3 regions of the Sphaerisporangium sp. NPDC049002 genome follow, and region 3 is predicted to be linked to each of the others. Evidence: predicted binding sites of a transcription regulator. Region 3 holds the regulator's gene; each other region holds the start of a gene.
The links. Region 3 encodes HrcA, which represses chaperone genes, less so after heat shock. Its sites were predicted from a motif close to TTGGCACTCTCNNNNNGAGAGTGCCAA; they were not measured.
Positions count from the first base shown of each region.

Region 1: a site for HrcA is predicted at 1,345-1,371, ahead of AB0B89_RS20995 (FmdB family zinc ribbon protein). Genes of this name have one in related genera too.
Region 2: a site for HrcA is predicted at 2,534-2,560, ahead of groL (chaperonin GroEL). Genes of this name have one in related genera too.

Region 1 is NZ_JBEZFH010000104.1:17,574-24,203, forward strand. It holds gene AB0B89_RS20990 (potassium/proton antiporter) at 1-1,104, shown strand, start outside; gene AB0B89_RS20995 (FmdB family zinc ribbon protein) at 1,416-1,772, shown strand; gene AB0B89_RS21000 (S-methyl-5'-thioadenosine phosphorylase) at 2,008-2,814, shown strand; gene cpaB (Flp pilus assembly protein CpaB) at 2,863-3,501, shown strand; gene AB0B89_RS21010 (M15 family metallopeptidase) at 3,596-4,630, opposite strand; tRNA gene AB0B89_RS21015 (tRNA-Arg) at 6,265-6,337, shown strand.
Region 2 is NZ_JBEZFH010000118.1:7,116-13,745, reverse strand. It holds gene AB0B89_RS22480 (TetR/AcrR family transcriptional regulator) at 7-645, shown strand; gene groL (chaperonin GroEL) at 780-2,405, opposite strand; gene AB0B89_RS22470 (cold-shock protein) at 2,792-2,992, opposite strand; gene AB0B89_RS22465 (MoaD/ThiS family protein) at 3,333-3,608, opposite strand; gene thrC (threonine synthase) at 3,622-4,917, opposite strand; SAM riboswitch class I at 4,932-5,095, opposite strand; gene AB0B89_RS22455 (RNA polymerase sigma factor) at 5,244-5,798, opposite strand; gene AB0B89_RS22450 (trehalose-6-phosphate synthase) at 5,962-6,630, shown strand, end outside.
Region 3 is NZ_JBEZFH010000012.1:42,587-49,216, forward strand. It holds gene AB0B89_RS04880 (HtaA domain-containing protein) at 1-59, opposite strand, end outside; gene AB0B89_RS04885 (hypothetical protein) at 56-379, opposite strand; gene AB0B89_RS04890 (16S rRNA (uracil(1498)-N(3))-methyltransferase) at 774-1,499, opposite strand; gene dnaJ (molecular chaperone DnaJ) at 1,611-2,753, opposite strand; gene hrcA (heat-inducible transcriptional repressor HrcA) at 2,754-3,764, opposite strand; gene AB0B89_RS04905 (hypothetical protein) at 3,949-4,905, shown strand; gene AB0B89_RS04910 (DUF3097 domain-containing protein) at 4,927-5,754, shown strand; gene AB0B89_RS04915 (DUF4870 domain-containing protein) at 5,751-6,368, shown strand; gene hemW (radical SAM family heme chaperone HemW) at 6,447-6,630, opposite strand, start outside.

The DNA of each region.
Region 1 (6,630 bases), on a different contig from region 3:
TTCTCCGTACTGCGCCGTCTTCGCCTTCCCCAGCGCCTGTCCGGCATCCTGGAGGCCGAGTCCGGCTTCAACGACGCGCCCACGGTGATCGTCGTCGCCATGCTCAGCCAGGTGAACACTCCGCTGCCGAGCGTGGGGCACGTCGTCTTCGACGCCCTGTTCGAGCTGGCGGTCGGATGCGCGGTCGGCCTCGGGGTCGGCCCTCTCGGCGGATACGCCCTGCGGCGGGTGGCGCTGCCGTCGTCCGGCCTCTACCCCATCGCCGTGCTCGCCCTCGCGTTCGTCGCCTACAGCGGCGCGGCGCTCCTGCACGGCAGCGGCTTCCTCGCGGTGTACCTGGCCACTCTGGTCCTCGGCAACACGCGGCTGCCGCACCGGGCGGCGACCCGGGGCTTCGCCGAGGGGGCCGCGTGGCTGGCTCAGATCGGCCTGTTCGTCATGCTGGGCATCCTCGCCAGCCCTCACGAGTTGCCCGCCGCCGTCGTGCCCGGCCTGATCGCCGGCCTCGCTCTGCTCCTGGTCGCACGGCCCCTGTCCGTCGTGCTCTCGGCCCTGATCGTACGGCTGGGGCGCCTCGACGGGCTCTCCTGGCGCGAACAGGCGTTCCTGTCGTGGGCGGGACTACGAGGGGCGGTGCCCATCGTGCTCGCCACCATCCCGTGGGCGACCGGGCTCATCGGCGCCAAGGGGGTGTTCAACGAGGTCTTCGTCATCGTGATCGTCTTCACGATGGTGCAGGGGCCGACGCTGCCGTACCTCGCGCGGATCCTGCGGGTGAACGCGCTCGACGAGGCCCGCGACCTCGGGGTGGAGGCGGCCCCGCTGGAAGAGCTCAACGCCGACCTCCTGCAGATCACCATCCCACCGGGCTCGGGGCTCCACGGAGTCGAGATCTTCGAGCTTCGCCTGCCCTCGGACGCGGCCGTCACCATGGTCGTACGCGAGGGCCGCTCATTCGTCCCCGAGGGCTCCACACGCCTGCGGGCCGAGGATCAGCTCCTGGTCGTCACCACGGCCGCGTACAGGCAGACCGTCGAACGCCGCCTTCGAGCGGTGAGCCGCCGCGGCAAACTCGCCGGCTGGTACGGCGAACGCGGCGAGTGACAGCCCCTCACCACGCACAAGCCACCTCACGGCCCTCCCGCAGGGCCACCTCACGCACGGGCCACCTCACGCACGGGCCACCTCACGCAGGGCCGTCGCCTCTTTACGCAGGCCGCTCGCACAGTCACCGCATGGCTCGCACGGTCACTGCGGTGGGGCCTCTTACGGGGTACCCCACAGAGCCTGTGACGGGGATTAGAACCTGCCTGGGTGGCGTTCAGCCTAATCGGCTGCGTACCATTAGCAGTCGCATCGGTAGAGTGCCAGTCTGCGTGAGTCATACTCGGCTTGAGTCATACGAGGAGGAGTGCGTGCCCACCTACCAGTACGCCTGTACCGCTTGCGGTGAAGGGCTCGAAGTCGTCCAGAGATTCTCCGACGACGCGCTGACCACATGCCCAAGCTGCGAGGGCCAGCTGCGCAAGGTGTTCTCGGCCGTCGGCATCGTCTTCAAGGGCTCCGGCTTCTATCGGACGGACAACCGCTCGTCCACCACCTCCGGGGTCTCGTCGTCCAGCGGTTCCCCCGCTTCTTCTGGTTCCTCGGCTTCCTCCGGTTCCAGCGGCTCCGGGGACTCCGGCGGCTCCGACTCCGGAAGCACCACCACGACCAAGAAGGAGCCCGCCTCGGCGAGTTCTTCGGCGTCCGCGAGCAGCTCGGCCGCCTGACGACGCCCGGGTTGTACGGCTCCCCCGCAGGCCGTACAACCTTTCTTGAGCCCCCTCGGACCTCGGGTCTCCGGACCTGGCAGCGATGCGCCCGCCGACGCTGTGTATCAGCGGCGGGAATCACCCATCACAACGTGCCCCGATCTCCGTGCCACCCGTCATTTCGCCCTAGGGTTATCCACAGGTCTCGACTCGGGTCTCTTCCGCGCGGGGCCGGGGCGCTAGTGTCTGCGCCATGGTCATGAGAGCGGAAATCGGGGTCATCGGCGGTTCAGGGTTCTACTCCCTCCTTGATGATGCCGAAGAGATCGACGTCGCCACGCCGTACGGGCCGCCGAGCGACACCATCACTGTCGGCCACATCGGCTCGCGCGCGGTCGCGTTCGTGCCCCGCCACGGCCGCGATCACCGGTTTGCTCCCCATCGCATTCCCTACCGGGCGAACCTCTGGGCTCTTCGCTCCCTCGGCGTGCGCCAGGTGCTGGCGCCGAGCGCCGTCGGATCCCTCCGCCTTCAGTACGGTCCGGGCACCCTTGTGATCCCTGACCAGCTCGTCGATCGCACGTCGGGCCGGGTGCAGACCTATTACGACACGAGCGGCGCGGTCCACGTCCCCTTCGCCGATCCCTACTGCCCCGTCGGCAGGGCCCTGTCCTATTCAAGGGCCGAAGCCGAAGGCTGGAATGCCGTCGACGGGGGCACTCTCGTCGTCATCGAGGGTCCCCGCTTCTCCACCAGGGCGGAGTCCCGCTGGTTCGCCTCCAACGGCTGGTCGATCGTCGGCATGACCGGCTATCCGGAGGCCGTTCTCGCCCGCGAGCTGGCCCTGTGCTACACCACGCTGGCCCTGGTCACCGATCACGACGCCGGAGTCGAGACGGGTGAGGGCGTCACCCAGGACGAGGTCTTCGAGTTCTTCGCGGCCAACAGCGAGCGCATGCGCGCACTCGTCGGCTCGGTGGCCGCCGAGCTGCCGACAGAACGCGCCTGCCCCTGCGGCGACGCACTGAACGGCATCAAGCTCCCCTTCGAACTCCCCTGATCCCCCCACTCGACCCACGAACCTCACCTTCAGCCGCAGGAGACACCCATGCGGGCCGCACTCCGTGCAGTTCGGGTACTCAACCGCCGGCGCCGGCTCGTGGCCGTCGTCCTCGCGGCGATGGCCACGGCGAGTGTCGGCCTGGCCATGCGTCCGGCTCCGTCCACCGAGGTCCTGGCCGCCGCCCGGGACCTCAGGGCAGGCACGCTGTCAGCCTCAGACCTGACCGTGGCACTCATCCCTGACGCCGCGGTGCCCGACGGCGCGCTCCGCCCCGGAGCGCCCGTCGCCGGACGCGTCCTGGCCGCTCCGGCCCGGCGCGGCGAGCCTCTCACCGACGTACGCCTGCTCGGCCCCTCCCTGATCGACGCCTACGGCCCCGGCATGCTTGCCACGCCCGTACGCATCACCGACGCCGGTTCGGCACGCCTGCTTCGCGTGGGCGATGTCATCGACGTGATCGCGGCCGCGGCCCAATGGGACGACGCCGCCCTCGATCCGCGCACGGCCACAGTGGCTCAGGCGGTCACCGTCATGGCCTTGCCACGCTCGGCGGGCGCGGAGGACTCCATGACGGAAAGCGGCGCTCTCGTCGTCCTGGCCACCACACCGGAGCAGGCCGCCCGCCTCGCCCAGGCCGGTACGGGCTCACGCCTGTCGATCACCATCCACGGCCACCCCCGATGACCAAGCGACCAGCCGCATTCGCCCCACCGCCTGGAAACCGCCAGGCGAAGCACCTTTCAAGGACCGGGCACTCTAGGCAGCACAGATATCCCGTCTACAGCAGAGAGCCGAGCTTCGGGTCGTACTCCCAGTGCCACGGCTCGAACGGGCTGTGATAGGCCCAATCGGGGTGCATCCACCCGAACTTCTTGCTGTTGGCCTCAAGCCAGTTGAACTGCACCGAGCGGAAGACGTCGACGCCACCACACAGGTCCACCGCGAGCCCGAGCCCGTGGTTGCTTCGTCCGGGTACGGCGGCGAAGCCCGGCCTGCGGTAGAAGACGGCCTGCTGCTCACTGAGGTTGCGGTAACTGTCGGTCACGCACATTGGCCTGCCGAACTGTTTCCTGTACGCCTCGTTGAGCGCGACGAAGGCGATCGCCGCGTCCGCTCGCAACTCGCGGCCCGGTTGCTGCAGCGGGCACAGGGCGCTCTTGGGGAGGAGCCCGTTGGGGTACTGCGCGGCGGCGCTCACCTGGGTGGGGTCGCACGCCGCGCCCGTACGGCCGCCCTGGTTGACGCGCACCCCGAGCTTGGTCAAAGCCTGGGACAGGGACTTCACGACAGTCGCCGACCGCTTCCTCAGCGTGTCGATCTCAAGGCTGAGCTGGGCCTCCACCAGCAGCTTCGTCGCCCGAAGATCCTGCGCCTCACTAGCCAGCCTCTGCTGCTCCTGGTAGAGCCGCCCCGCGTCGGCCAGAACCTTGTCACGACCCGACACGATGTAGGTCATGTCACTCAGAGCACGAAGGCTGCCCGCGTCCTTCTCACCGGTGAAGAAGGGCGCCATGTCGCCACCCGAAGGCTCCTGGTACAGAGACTGCACCAGGTCCGCCAGCGGCCTGCGCACCTTGGACATCTCCAGAGTGGCCGTGCGCAGCTGCTCCAGCTTGCCCTTGAGCTCCTTGTCGGCCTTCGCCAGCGTCGCCTGCCGCTGTTCCAATGCCTTCGTGGCATCCGCCAGCGCCTGGGACGACTTCTCGGCGTCCCGCCGCAATTGATTAAGGTTGCCCGGATCGAGCTCCCGGGTTGCAGCCTCTTGGGCGACCGACCGCGCCTGCGCCGAGCCCGACGACGTCATGGTGATCATGGAAACCATCACCATGAGGACGGCGATCAAGCCCGCCGATCGGGGAGATGGCACGTTACGGACCCCTCCGTTTGCGAAATTGTGACCTGAGCCCGGCACGCACGTTACTACAGCAACCGGTGTAGTCGGACCCGAGTCGCGAGAGCCGTTATGTACGGATCATGGCATTTATACCTTCTCGCTATCGCACGCTTGGCACAGTTGCCACAGCCAGTTGCCGCGCCACGCGGGAAAACACCCCGCTCGCCACACGCCCTCCGGCACCCCAGCCCCAGCCATCGCCATCGCCGAAACTCCCTCTACGGGCATCCACGACCTAGCGGAACCCACCGAAGAAGCCCCCAACCCCCGCATCCCGAACCCAGCCGCAAGCACCGCCGAAACCCCCACTGCCGGCACCCCGGACCTGGCGGGACGCACCGCCGAAAGTCCCGATGCCTGCCGCACCGACATGCCGGGAACACCCACCTCCGGCACACCCCACCCACCGGACCACACCGCTCCAGAACGCCCGACCGTCAGCTCGATCTCCGTACGTTCCGCCGGGTCCGCGGTTCGTACACCCTCCCTCGACGGCGCCGGCTGCGTACGTTCTGCGGAATCCGCAGCTTGTAAGCCCTCTGTCGACTCCACTACCTCCGCACATTGTGCCGCGACGGCAGCACATGAGCCCTCCGTCGACTGCACCGCTCGCCCGCGTCCCGCCGACCGAGCAGTTTGTGGGTGTTCCTCCGGGCGCGAGCCCTGGGCAGGATCCTCCGGGCGTTCGCCCTGGGCACGGTCCTCCGGATTCAGGGCTTGCGCGTTCTCACTCGGATGCGCGGCTGGAGTGCGGTCCTCGGACGACACCACCTGCCCGCGCTCCTCCGGCCGTACGGCGCCTTTGTGATCTTCCTGCGGAACCAAGGGCACCCGGTCATCCGGCCGCGCCGCCCGCCCGTGTTCCCCCGACGACATCGTCGTCGCGCGTTCTTCACGAGGGGCAGCCCATACGTGCCGCCCTGGACGATCGCGCCTCACCCCAGGCCATATCGCCGCTGTGTCCGGCTTTTCAGCCCGCAACACGCGACCCAGCCATCCATCACGATCAGCCTGTGGATAGCGTCCCGCCGATTCCCCATGTCCAGCCTTCAGGTGTGGATCCACCGGCTCCCACCCACCGGCCCTCATCCGCGAGACGTCCAGCACCTTCTCGTCCACGGGGATCAACGGAGTCGGAACCACACCCTGGTACCCAAAGTCCGCATGCGGCGGAGCGGGCACAGGGGTCACGAAGACCATGCTGGGCACCCCTTGCCACCCCGACGCGACCTTCATCTTCACCGCATCTTGCGGCCGGCCTCGCACATGCTCCTCATATCCAGTGAGCTCAGCCACAAGGAGCCCTGCCGCGAGGACCGCAGGCGCCAGCATCGCCGCCAGGAGCACACCCGGCCGGACACCCCGGCGCCTCTCAACCTGCTTTCGTCGCTCTCCGCTCACGCTGCGTGACAGTAGTCACACAGCGCTACCGTACGTTGCTGGCATGTCAGCCTTTTACCCCAGCTCAGCGCACACATGGGATACGAGTCGCAAAGCCAAGCCACGCCTCTGCACACATGGTGCTCGCCTTTCGGTACGCTTACACCAGCCCCGCCTCCGTAGCTCAGGGGATAGAGCACCGCTCTCCTAAAGCGGGTGCCGCAGGTTCGAATCCTGCCGGGGGCACCTGGTTGACCTTGTGATTCGCCGCCTGACCTGCACCTATGGACAGGAGTAGGTGACAGAACAGAGACGGGCGAGAGCAGCAACATGCAACTGTAGGCAGTCGTATGTCAGCACCCGTGCAATATGTGTGCAACGATCTTGAAGCCGTTTTGCCAGGTCAGCCCAAATATGCGAATGGCCCCGAGGTAACCCGAGGCCATTCCGCAACCGCTCGGATCACTCGTTCAGAGCGTTCAGGATCTTGGAGCTCGCTAGGAGCTGTTTGGAGTTCGGATCATGTGGTTGAGGTGAGG
Region 2 (6,630 bases), on a different contig from region 3:
GAGGACATGGGAGAACAGCTCGGCCTGCGTGAACGCAAGAAGCGGGAGACGCGGCAGCACATCGCCGACATGGCCATGGGCCTGTTCATGACTCGAGGGTTCGAGAACGTGACCGTGGCGGAGGTCGCGCGGGTGGCCGACGTCTCCGTCAACACGGTTTTCAACTACTTCAGGACCAAGGAGGACCTCTTCCTCGACCGCCAGGACAGCTTCGTGGACGAGCCGAGCCGGGTGGTCCGCGAGCGGCGGGCGGGCGAGTCCGTGATCGCCGCGCTGCGCCGGGACTTCTTCGAGGCGCTCGACGAGGGCGACTGGCGCAGCGGGCTGAACGACGGGGCCGAAGTGGTCGTCCGTCTGATCAACGAGAGCCCATCGCTCATGTCCCGCATGCGGGAGCTGGCCGAACGCCGGGAGGAGCACCTCGCCGAGACCCTGGCGGAGGAGACCGACGCGGACGAGGACGACCTCAGGCCCGGCCTCGTCGCCGCCCAGGTCTGCGCGGCCATCCGCCGGCTCGCGGCGGACGGCATAAGGCGCAAGATGGCCGGAGAGAGCCACGACGACGTCGTCAGGGACGTGCGCGCCCAGGCGCGGCTCGCCTTCGACCTGCTGGAGAACGGCATCGGCGCCTACGGCGTGGCCTGACGACCCCTTTTTCAGTCCGGCGCGCAGCCGCCGAGCGGAAGGTCGTAGCGCCACTCCTCGGAGATACGTGACGCCAAAGGGCCACCCCCGGTGGATCCGGGGATGGCCCTTTTGGTGACTTGCGAGCCGGAGGCTCAGAAGTCCATGTCGCCGCCGCCGGGCATGGCGGGAGCGGCCGGGGTCTTCTCGGGCTTCTCGGCGATGACCGCCTCGGTGGTGAGGAACAGGGCCGCGATGGACGCGGCGTTCTGCAGCGCCGAGCGGGTGACCTTGGCGGGGTCGATGATGCCCGCCTCGAGCATGTTGACATACTCGCCGGTCGCCGCGTTGAGGCCGATGCCCACCTCGAGGTTGCGGACGCGCTCGACCACGACGCCGCCTTCGAGGCCGGCGTTCACGGCGATCTGCTTCAGCGGCTCCTCGAGCGCCTTGCGGACGATCGCGGCACCGGTGGCCTCGTCGTTGAAGAGCTCCAGCTTGTCGAACGCCTTGGCGCCCGCCTGCAGCAGAGCCACGCCACCGCCGGGCACGATGCCCTCCTCGACGGCCGCCTTCGCGTTGCGAACGGCGTCCTCGATGCGGTGCTTGCGCTCCTTGAGCTCGACCTCGGTCGCCGCGCCGGCCTTGATGACGGCGACGCCGCCGGCCAGCTTGGCGAGGCGCTCCTGGAGCTTCTCGCGGTCGTAGTCGGAGTCGGTGTTCTCGATCTCGGCGCGGATCTGGTTGACCCGGCCGGAGATCTGCTCGGGGTCACCGGCGCCGTCGACGATGGTGGTCTCGTCCTTGGTGATGATGACCTGGCGCGCGCGGCCGAGCAGGTCGAGCGTGGCGGTCTCAAGCTTGAGGCCCACGTCCTCGCTGATGACCTGGCCACCGGTGAGGATGGAGATGTCACCCAGCATGGCCTTGCGGCGGTCGCCGAAGCCGGGGGCCTTGACGGCCACGGACTTGAACAGGCCGCGGATCTTGTTGACGACCAGGGTGGCCAGGGCCTCGCCCTCGACGTCCTCAGCGATGATCACGAGCGGCTTGCCGGCCTGCACGACCTTGTCGAGCAGCGGGAGCAGGTCCTTGTTGGCCGACACCTTGGAGTTGACGATGAGGATGTAGGGGTCGTCGAGGACGGCCTCCATCCGCTCCGGGTCGGTCACGAAGTAACCGGAGATGTAGCCCTTGTCGAAGCGCATACCCTCGGTGAGCTCAAGCTCCAGGCCGAAGGCGTTGCTCTCCTCGACGGTGATGACGCCTTCCTTGCCGACCTTGTCCATCGCCTCGGCGATCATCTCGCCGATCTGCGTGTCGCCGGCGGAGATGGAGGCGGTCGAAGCGATCTGCTCCTTGGTCTCCACGTCCTTCGCGAGCTTGGAGAGCTCCTCGCTGACGCGCTCGACGGCGGCCTCGATGCCCTTCTTCAGGGACATCGGGTTGGCGCCGGCGGCGACGTTGCGCAGGCCCTCGCGCACCAGCGCCTGGGCGAGCACGGTGGCGGTGGTGGTGCCGTCACCCGCGACGTCGTCGGTCTTCTTCGCGACCTCCTTGACGAGCTCGGCCCCGATCTTCTCCCACGGGTCCTCAAGCTCGATCTCCTTGGCGATCGAGACGCCGTCGTTGGTGATCGTGGGAGCGCCCCACTTCTTCTCCAGCACGACGTTGCGGCCCTTGGGACCCAAGGTCACCTTGACGGCATCGGCGAGCTGGTTCATACCGCGCTCGAGACCGCGCCGGGCGTCCTCGTTAAACGCGATCATCTTGGCTGCCATACGGCTAGACCTCCCAGATACAGGGTGGCTTGCAGCGGATCGAGCCGACGCCCGCGACGGCATGTAGACCCGCGAATTCACGACACCTGTCGCCGTGAACCGCCAGGCCCCATCGCCTCGATCCAGGTTTGTCACTCTCCCCAGGAGAGTGCCAACGAACTGTTTAGCACTCTACCCTGCCGAGTGCAAGCGACAACCCCTATGACCTGGGCGGCACAAGGATTTCTCTGACCGTATGCCGAATATTGGACCTGACCTCACGTGCGGGAGAGCACGGACATGACGGAAGGCTCGGCCCGTCCTGATGCACGACGAACCGAACCTTCCAGCTACTGACTGAGAGAGACCAGTGGATCTTCGTCGACGACCGGACAGCGCCGGTGTCGTCACACAGTCCGCACGGACTCCGCCTGTGGACCCTTCTGGCCCTGTGTGATCTCGAACTCCACCCGCTGACCCTGCTCAAGGGACCGGTATCCCTCGGACATGATCGCTGAGTAGTGGACAAACACGTCCTTACCACCGTCTACCGCGATGAAGCCGTAGCCCTTGTCCGCGTTAAACCATTTGACGGTGCCCTGCGCCACTTTCCGACTCCTCTTGCTGGGCTCCGGACCCCACCCACTCCTCCGCGAGGCCCGTGACCTTCGGAACCGAGACGCATGCGAACTCCTCGGCCACGTCGATCGTTCTCGACCATACCTGTGGCAAGGCTTGGCGCAACAGTGTCAAACACCAAACTACTTCTTGACGTTCGCTGTAAGCGGGACGCTACTTTTTCCCGCTCTGGTGCGTTAGTTGATAATTAAACTACACAGAAGGGCCAGGTAAGAACTTCTATTATGATAGTCAGGCCGTTCCAGGCCCCCTGGACATGCCAACGCCCACCCGTCCCAGGGACGCGTGGGCGTTGGGAGTACCCGAGGGTCAGCCTCCGGCGACCGCGGGGATCACCGAGATCTGCGCCCCGTCCGGCGTGACGGTGTCGAGTCCGTCTACAAAACGGACGTCCTCTTCTCCGACATACACGTTGACAAAACGGCGAATCTTGCCCGTTTCGTCCAGAATTCGGGCACCGATTCCGGGGAAGTCGGTCTCCAGCTTCTGCAACACCTCGCGAAGTGTCGCGCCTTCACCGTTCACCTCCGCGGCACCGTCGGTGTACGTACGGAGAATCGTCGGAATCCGCACAGAAACGCTCATTTATCGCGACCTTTCAGGAGTTATCGGCGATAGCCGTGCGGAATGCGTCGAGCGAGGGCCGGATGACGGCGGTGGGCCGGGCCTTGGCGGAGACCGCGTCGAGGGTCTTCAGGCCGTCCCCAGTGTTGAGCACCACCGTCTCGGCCTCCGGGTCCAGGAGGCCGTTCTGGACCAGTTTGCGGAGCACTCCCACGGTGACGCCGCCGGCGGTCTCACCGAAGATGCCCTCGGTGCGGGCCAGCAGGTGGATCGCGTCCACGACCTCGGCGTCCGTGACGTCCTCGACCGCTCCGCCCGTACGGCGGGCGATGTCCAGGACGTACGGCCCGTCGGCGGGGTTGCCGATGGCGAGCGACTTGGCGATGGTGTCCGGCTTGACCGGCTGGACGATGTCGAGACCGGCCTTGAAGGCGGACGACACCGGCGAGCACCCCGCGGCCTGCGCCCCAAAGATCTTGTAAGGCCTGTCCTCGACGAGCCCCAGCTTGATCAGTTCCTTGAAGCCCTTGTCGATCTTCGTGAGCTGCGAGCCCGAGGCCACCGGCACGATGATCTGGTCGGGGATCCGCCAGCCCAGCTGCTCGGCGATCTCGTACGCCAGGGTCTTGGAGCCCTCCCCGTAGTAGGGACGGAGGTTCACGTTGACGAAGCCCCACTTGTCGCCCAGCGGGTCGCCGATGAGCTCCGAGCAGAAGCGGTTGACCTCGTCGTAGGTGCCCTCGATGCCCACCAGGCGCCCGCCGTACACCGAGGCCATGATGATCTTGGCCTCTTCGAGGTTCGACGGGATGAACACGCAGGAGTCGAGCCCCGCGCGGGCCGCGGCGGCGCCGACGGCGCCCGCGAGGTTGCCCGTGGAGGAGCACGACAGGGTGTGGAAGCCGAAGTTGCGCGCCGCCTCAAGGGCGATCGCGACGACCCGGTCCTTGAAGGAGTGGGTCGGGTTCCCGGAGTCGTCCTTGACGTGCAGGCTCCGGATCCCCAGCTCACGGGCCAGGTTGTCGGCCTTGACCAGCTTGGTCCAGCCGGGCGCGAGGTTGGGCTTGGAGATGACGTCGGCGGGCACCGGGAGGAGCGAGCGGTAGCGCCAGATGTTCTGCGGGCCGGACTCGATCTCCCGGCGGGTCACCGACGCGGCGCGGCCGGCCTCGGGGGTGTCCCAGGTGTAGGCCACTTCGAGTGGCCCGAAACACTCGATACAGGCGAAGATCGGTCCGAGGTCGTAGCGAGTGCCACATTCGCGGCAGGAGAGCGCGACGGCGGGGCCGAAGTCGAGTGTGGTCGTTGTCTCAGCTGTTGCGAGCGCCATGAAGCGAGGCCTTTCCCTCATCTTCGCCCGGACCACCTTGATCACGGGCCGGAATTGGCACCTGTCCCGGCTGGTCTCAGTTGGTCGGATGCCGCGTCGTTCGGAGACGCGTGTGACCACAGCCGGGAGGGTTGCCGGGGCTTCGCAGGGCCGGTCCCTCCACCCCTCTGGATGAGCAATATGAAGTTGTGATCCCGCCGATGTTTCAGGCAGGACAAAAGAACTGTACCTTGCCCGCCAGCGGGTTCGGCGAGTTGTCTCACCAAGCGAGACGACCGCGTATCACCGACGCGCGGCCGGAGTGACCGCGCGGTGGGATCGCGGGCTCACCTGTAGGCGTCGCCGAGGGCCGCCTGCACGTATTTGCGTGCCTGGTGGATGCGCGACTTGGCGGTGCCGAGAGGGATGCCGAGCTGCTCGGCGACCTCGTTGTAGTCGAGCTGGCAGATGTCGCGCAGCACGAGCGCCTGGGCCAGCTCGGGCTTGTCCGCCTCCAGCGCCTCCATGGCGTCGAGCAGGTCGAGCCGCGAGCCCGCGATGACGCTCACCCGGCGCGGGTCGGCCCGCATGTCGGGAAGGTCCTCGGAAGTCTGCTCGGCGCCCCGGCGCTTCAGCGTGCGATAGGTCGTGCGCGCGCAGTTGGCGGTGACGATGTGCAACCAGGTGGAAAAACGTGCCCGCCCTTCGAACCTTCCGATGTTGCGGGCGACGGCCAGCAACGTATCCTGGCTAGCCTCCTCCGCGTCCTGGTGGTAGGGCAGGAGCCTCGCGCAGTGGCGGAGCACGTCGGGCTCGATGCGGCGGAGGAGCTCTCCGAGGGAGCGGTGATCACCTTGGGCGGCGGCGCGGGCCAGCTCTTCGGTCGTCTCGTCAAGCGCCATGCCGGAGCTCCCCTCGACCGTCTCCACTTTGCCTCGACCAGACCATCAGCCCATCTTATTGGGAGCGTTAAATTCATTTAATCTGCGGCCGAGTGCGCATCACAGCGGAGATGAACGGCGAGGGACGACCGCCACCTGGCGGACGAGGAGTGGTGATGGGCAGATGAACACTGTTCTGCTGGCCTCCAACAGGGGCCCGGTGTCGTTCACGCTGGCCGACGACGGTGCGCTGACCATGCGCCGGGGCGGAGGCGGCATGGTCTCCGGCCTCTCGGAGGTCGCCAAGGACACGAACGTGCTGTGGGTGTGCGCCGCCCTCTCCGACGGCGACCGCAGCGCCGTACGGCTCGCTCCGAGCGGGCGCCTCGACCAGGCGGGCTACGACACCGGGCCCGTGCGCATGCTGGACATCCCGCCCGCGACGTTCCACCGCGCCTACAACGCCGTGGCGAACTCCACGCTGTGGTTCGTCAACCACCTGCTGTACGACATCCCGAACTCGCCGCAGTTCGACATGCGGTTCCGCAGAGAGTGGGAGTCCTACCAGGACTACAACGCCGCGTTCGCCCTCGCCCTGGCCGAGGAGGCCGCGCACGGCGCCCGGGTGATGATCCAGGACTACCACCTCACCCTCGCCCCGGCGATGCTCCGGGTCGAACGGCCCGACCTGCGCATCGCCCACTTCTCCCACACCCCGTGGGCGCCTCCGGAGTACTTCTCGCTGCTGCCCGACGACATCTCCGCCGAGCTGCTGTCGGGCATCCTCGGCGCCGACCACGCCGGCTTCCTCGCCGCCCGCTGGGCCTCGGCGTTCATGGACTGCTGCGAGACC
Region 3 (6,630 bases):
CTCAACCAGCCGACGCGCCGGCGCGCCGACCGCATCCGGCCATTGGACGTGCTCCTCATCGAACCAACCATCCAGAATCTGTTCGCGCCGGCCGTACCGGGGCGGTCGCCCCGGCCTCCGCCCGCGCCTCGAACGCCGTAGTGAACACCCCAAGGAGGACGACCACGAGCGCGATGACCATCGCCAGCACCAGAACGACGCGCATAGGCCATCCGAGCAGGTCCCAGGACCTCGGGACGCGCGCCGGAGCGACCACCCAGGCCACCGGCGGGTACACCGGCACGCCGGGGTCGCCCGGCACGGGGAGAGTCGCTTCCTGCCGGCCGGAAGCCGCCTCGGGCTCGCTGCCGGCCGCCGCGGGCGGCCCGCCGTGGATCACGATCGCCGCGGCGCCTGGCGCGCCGCCACGGCCACAGCGATGCGGCTTCCTGGTAGCAACATGTCTCTCTGCCTCTCACCGTGTCCGCCCGACCAGGGCGAGGACAGCCTGACCAGCTTCGGTTACGGCAAGGGGTGAGTCCGGAGGCGCATCGGTGTTGCCGCTGTGAAGCGTCTGCCGGAAGGTGCACGTCGAGCGACACAGAGGTTGCCGCCAGACGTCCTGCGGGACAAGAACCGGAAAGACCTCGGGTGTTTCCCCAGGAGAGGGCCCGCCGCCAGGGGTTCCGCGCTATAAGCCGCGCGAGGCGGGGCCGCCGTCCTCGCCCGGCCTCACCAGCGGCCGTACGTAGATGGCGGCCAGGGTGACCAACGGCCCGAGACGGCGGCCGGGGTCACCAGCGGCCGGAGCGGGTGAGCAGCACCGCGGCGGCGGCCACGCCGGCCGTGGAGGTCCGCAGCACGGTGGGGCCCAGCAGGGCCGTCGTGGCGCCCGCCTCCCTGAACCGCTCGACCTCCTCGCCGGTGATCCCGCCCTCGGGGCCGACCACCGTCACGATGTCGCCGGACGCGGGGAGGGCGAGCTGGGACAGGGGCGCCTCGGCCTCCTCGTGCAGTACGGCCGCGACGGCCGCGCCCCGCAGCAGAGCGGCCACCTCGGCCGTCGTGGCCTGCTCGGTGACCTCCGGCAGGTGGAACCGCCGGGCCTGCTTGCCGGCCTCCCTGGCGGTGGAGCGCCAGCGGGCCAGCGCCTTGCCCGCGCGGTCGCCCTTCCACTGGGTCACGCACCGGGCGGCGGCCCAGGGGACGATGACGTCCACCCCGGCCTCGGTCATCATCTCGACCGCCAGCTCGCCCCTGTCGCCCTTGGGCAGGCCCTGGACGACCACGAGGCGCGGGGCCGGCGCCGGCACCGTGCGACGGCCGAGGACCTCCAGCCGGAGGGAGTCCCTGGCGACGTCGCGCACGACGCATTCGGCGACCGCGCCCCTGCCGTCCGTCAGGTCGACGCGCTCACCGGCGCGCAACCGCCGCACGGTGGCGGCGTGCCGCCCCTCGGGGCCGGAAAGGACGATCTCCTGCCCGGACAGGTCGTCGGCGAGGAAGACGGGGACGCTCACCCGCAAACCTTAGCCACGCCCGCACGACCTCCGCGAACCACGGGCCGTACGGGCTCCGGCGAATGCCTTACGTGCCGAGTCCGGCGGGTGCCTTGTGTTGGCTCCGAGGGGTCAGCGGCCGTTGAAGGCGTCCCTGAGGCGGGAGAAGAAGCCCTGCTGCCCGGGGGCGAACTTGCCCGGGGGGCGCTCCTCGCCGCGCAGCTTGGACAGCTCCTTGAGCAACTCCTCCTGGGCCGGGTCGAGGCGGGTGGGCGTCTCCACGTTCACGTGGATCAGCAGGTCGCCCCGGCCGGTCTCGTTGAGCCGCTGGATGCCCCGGCCGTACAGGGGAAGGACGTGACCGGCCTGGGTGCCGGGCCGCACGTCGATCTCCTCGGCGCCGTCGAGCGTCTCCACGGTCAGGATCGTGCCGAGCGCCGCCGCGGTCATCGGGATCTGGACCGTGCAGTGCAGGTCGTCGCCCCGCCGCTCGAAGATCTCGTGAGGCCGCTCGACGATCTCCAGGAACAGGTCTCCGGGGGGGCCTCCGCCGGGACCGACCTCGCCCTCTCCGGCGAGCTGGATGTGGGTGCCGTCCTCGACGCCCGCCGGGATGCGGACCTTGATCGTGCGCCGGGTGCGCACCCGCCCGTCGCCGGAGCACTCCTGGCAGGGATGCTGGATGATCGACCCGAAACCGCCGCACTGCGGGCAGGGGCGAGCGGTCATCACCTGGCCGAGGAACGACCGGGTGACCTGCGAGATCTCACCGCGCCCGTGGCACATGTCACAGGTGTCGGGGTGGGTGCCCGACGCCGCGCCCGACCCGTGGCAGATCTCGCACAGCACGGCGGTGTCGACCACCAGCTCGCGCGTGGTGCCGAACGCCGACTCGGCCAGGTCGAGCTCGACGCGGATCGTCGCGTTGCGCCCGCGCCTCGCCCGGGACCGGGGCCCGCGGGACCCGCCACCGCCGCCGAAGAAGGCGTCCATGATGTCGCTGAACGGGAAGCCCGCGCCGAAGCCGGCCGCACCGGCTCCCGGGCCGGCGCCCGCGCCGCCGAAGGGGTCGGCTCCGAGATCGAACATCTGGCGCTTGTTCGGGTCCGACAGGACCTCGTACGCCTGGTTGATCTCCTTGAAGCGCTCCTGCGTCTCAGGGTCGGGGTTGATGTCGGGATGGAGCTCGCGCGCGAGGCGGCGATACGCCTTCTTGATCTCATCCGGGCTGGCGTCACGGCGGACCCCGAGGATGCCGTAATAGTCGCGGGCCACCTAGGACCCCGCCAGGATCTGGCCGACATAGCGTGCGACTGCGCGCACCGCTCCCATAGTCACCGGGTAGTCCATTCGCGTCGGGCCCAGCACTCCGAGCCGAGCCAGTTCATTGTCGCCCGAACCGTATCCGGCGGCGACGATCGAGGTGCCGTGAAGCCCGGAGTAGGGATTCTCCGAGCCGATCCGCACCGTGAGCGCGGCCGAGTCGCCCGCCTCGCCGAGCAGCCGCATGAGCACGACCTGCTCCTCCAGAGCCTCCAGGACCTCGCGCAGGCCGACGCTGAAGTCGCCCGCGAGGTTGGCGGCCCCGGCGAAGACGATCTTCTCGTCGTGCCGGTCGACCAGGGTTTCGAGGAGAACGGACAGGATCGTGGTCGCCACCGGCCGGTCCTCCTCGGGAAGCCGGCCGTGCAGGTCGGCCACCGTCTCTGGCACGCGGTTGAGGCGGCATCCGTCGAGGCAGGCGTTGAGCACCGCCCGCAGATGCGCGATCCGGTCGTCCTCCACCACATCGGGAAGGTCGACGACTCGCTGCTCGACCCGCCCGGTGTTGGTGATCAGCACCAGCATGATCCGCCGCTCGGCCAGCGGCACGAGCTCGACGTGCCGGACCGTGGAACGGATCAGCGATGGATACTGCACCACGGCGACCTGCCGAGTCAACTGCGCGAGCAGCCGCACCGTGCGGGTCACGACGTCGTCGAGGTCGACGGCGCCCGCAAGGAAGGTCTCGATGGCCCGGCGCTCGGCGCCGGACAGCGGCTTGATCTGGGACAGCCGGTCGACGAACAACCGGTAGCCCTTGTCGGTGGGCACGCGACCCGCGCTGGTGTGGGGTTGCGTGATGTAACCCTGCTCTTCGAGCACGGCCATGTCGTTGCGCACGGTGGCCGGAGAGACCCCCAGATTGTGCCGCTCCGCGAGCGCTTTGGACCCGACCGGCTCGTTGGTGGACACGTAGTCCTCGACAACGGCGCGCAGAACTGCGAGCTTACGCTCATCGAGCAACGTGCTCACCTCCCTGCCCTGCGTTCGTGCCTGCGTGAACACCTGGTCTGGCACTCTGTGTTCCCGAGTGCCAAGTGTACGGCTCCGGCCGACAGGGTGCGATAACCCATACGCACGACCTCCCCTAGTCAGGGTCAAGCCACTTGCTATCGCTCGGCAAGTCGGATCCTCCACACTCTGGTACATGAGTGAGAACGACCCCCGGCTGAACGACGCGACCACCAGGCTTCCGCGTCCCAACTCCCCCGGCGACCATGGTCCCCTGCCCGGCTCCCCGTCCGTAGGCGCGCCCGCCGGCGGCGCCCCTTCCTACGGATCGCCCGCATATGGCAACTCCCCCGGCGCCCCCTCCTACGGCACCCCGGCGGCCCCCTCGTACGGCACCCCGGCGGCCCCCTCGTACGGCGCCCCGTCGGGCCCCTCGTACGACGCGCCTCAGGGCGCCCCTCAGGGCGGCCCTTCCTACGGCCCCTCGTACGGCACGCCGCCTCCCCCGCCGCCCGGCTCGCAGCAGCGGCCCTACGGGTCCCCTGCTCACTCCGCCCCCGGCCCCATCCGGCCCCGCGTGCTGTGGATCGTGCTGGCCTGGCTCATCGCCATCGTCTGCGTCGTCGTGGGCGTCGCCGGCTTCGCCGGAGGGGTGTCCAAGACCCTCAACGACGCGGCGCCGACGCAGACCTTCGAGAGCGGCGGCAGCGTGTCCGCGGCGATCGACCCCGCGGACAAGCCCATCTTGTACGCCTCGACGTCCGGGCCCGCCAAGGTCACCTGCTTCGCGCTCAACGCCGAGGGCAAGAAGGCCGACCTCACCAAGCCGACGTCCAAGCAGACCGTCACCGCGGACGGGCGGCTCTGGGAGTCGCTGTTCACCATCGGCGTCCCGGCGGCCGGCACGTACAAGATCAGCTGTGACGCGTCGGACGGCAAGCAGGTCCTGTTCGGTGTCGGCAAGTCGCTGGCCGGCAGCACGGGCGCGCTGGCCGGTGGAGTGGCCTCGCTGGTCCTCATCCCGCTGGCCGGGTTCGTCTTCGCGGTCGTCACCACGATCGTCGTGCTCGTCCGGCGCAGCCGCGCCCGCAAGCGCCGGGCCGCCGCCTCCTACGGTGGCGCGTGGCCGCAGGGCACGCCGCCCGGAGCGTGATCTTTGCTAGCGTGCCCAGGTATGCGGGACTACGGACGGGACGTTCTGGCCGGCGACTGGCGGAGGCCGCTACGCGGGAAGATCCCGCAGGTCCCCGCCGAGCCCGACCTCGTGGTGGAGGACGCCGAGGGCGGCTTCTGCGGGGCCGTGGTGGCCTGTGACAAGGAGGCCGTCACGCTGGAGGACCGGTTCGGGCGCCGGCGGGTGTTCCCGCTCGCGCCCGCCGCGTTCCTCCTCGACGGCAAGCCCGTGACGCTCGTGCGCCCGGCTCCTGCCGCGGCGGGGGGCCCGGCGCGCAGCGCGTCCGGCTCGATCGCCGTCGGCGGGCTGCGGGCGCGCGTCGCCCGGGAGAGCCGCATCTACGTCGAGGGCGTGCACGACGCGTCCCTGGTGGAGAAGATCTGGGGCCATGACCTGCGCGTGGAGGGCGTCGTCGTCGAGTACCTCGAAGGCGTCGACGATCTCCCGGCTATCGTGGAGGATTTCGGGCCCGGCCCGGGGCGGCGACTCGGGGTGCTGGTCGACCACCTGGTCCCGGGGTCGAAGGAGAGCCGGATCGCGGCCCGGGTGTCCTGTCCGGAGGTGCTCATCGTCGGTCACCCCTTCGTGGACATCTGGCAGGCGGTGAAGCCCTCCGCCGTGGGCATCCCCGCCTGGCCCTCCGTCCCGCGCGGGGTGCCGTGGAAGGAGGGCGTGATCGGCGCCCTCGGCTGGCGACTGGAGCCGGCGGACGCCTGGCGGCGCATCCTCGGCTCCGTCCACACGTTCACCGACCTGGAGCCGGAGCTTCTCGGCCGCGTCGAGGAGCTGATCGACTTCGTGACAACCGAGAACGAGGTGCAGGCATGAGCGAGACTCCGCAGGACCGCCGCCCCGACGACCACCCCCACGACCGGCGACCGGAGGACGGGCAACCGGGCTACGGGCAACCGGGATACGGGCAACCGGCGTACGGCCAGCCGGGATACGGGGCCCCCGGCCAGGGGCCACAGGGGTACGGCGATCCCGATCATGGGCGACCCGGCTACGACCGGCAGGGGTACGGGCAACCCGGCTATGGGCAGCGCGGCTATGGGCAGGCGCCGTACGGGCAGATGCCCTACGCGGCGCGGCCGCATGTGCCGGGGATGTACGGGCCGCGCCCGGGGACCGACGACACGACGATTGCGATGCTGGCCCACCTGCTCGGCCTGCTCACCTCGTTCATGGGCCCGCTGGTGTTGTACCTGGTCAAGAAGGACGAGTCGCCCTACGTGCGCGACCAGTCGGCCGAGGCGCTCAACTTCCAGATCACGCTGTTCATCGCCTACGCGGTGTGCTTCGTGCTGGCCTTCTTCATCATCGGCGTCCTGCTGATGTTCGTGGTGTGGATCGGCTCCCTGATCGTGATGATCATCGCGGCCGTGGCGGCGAACCGCGGCGAGAGATACAGCTACCCGATGACCATCCGCTTCGTCAGCTGAGGCTTGATCGGCTGAAGCCGCCGGACCGGCGGAAGGCGCGGGCCCGCCGGGCGGCGTGCGCGTGACCCGCGGCGCCGCTCAGGTCAGGTCGCGCACCAGCGCGTCCGCGAGCAGCCGGCCCTTCAGCGTGAGCACGGCGAGGCCCCTCCTGAAGGCCCCGGGCTCCAGCAGCCCGTCTCCGAGGGCGCGGGCGACGGCTGTACGGGCGTCCAGGCCGATCTCCGCGAGCGGGAACCCCGTGTCGAGCCGCAGCTCCAGCATC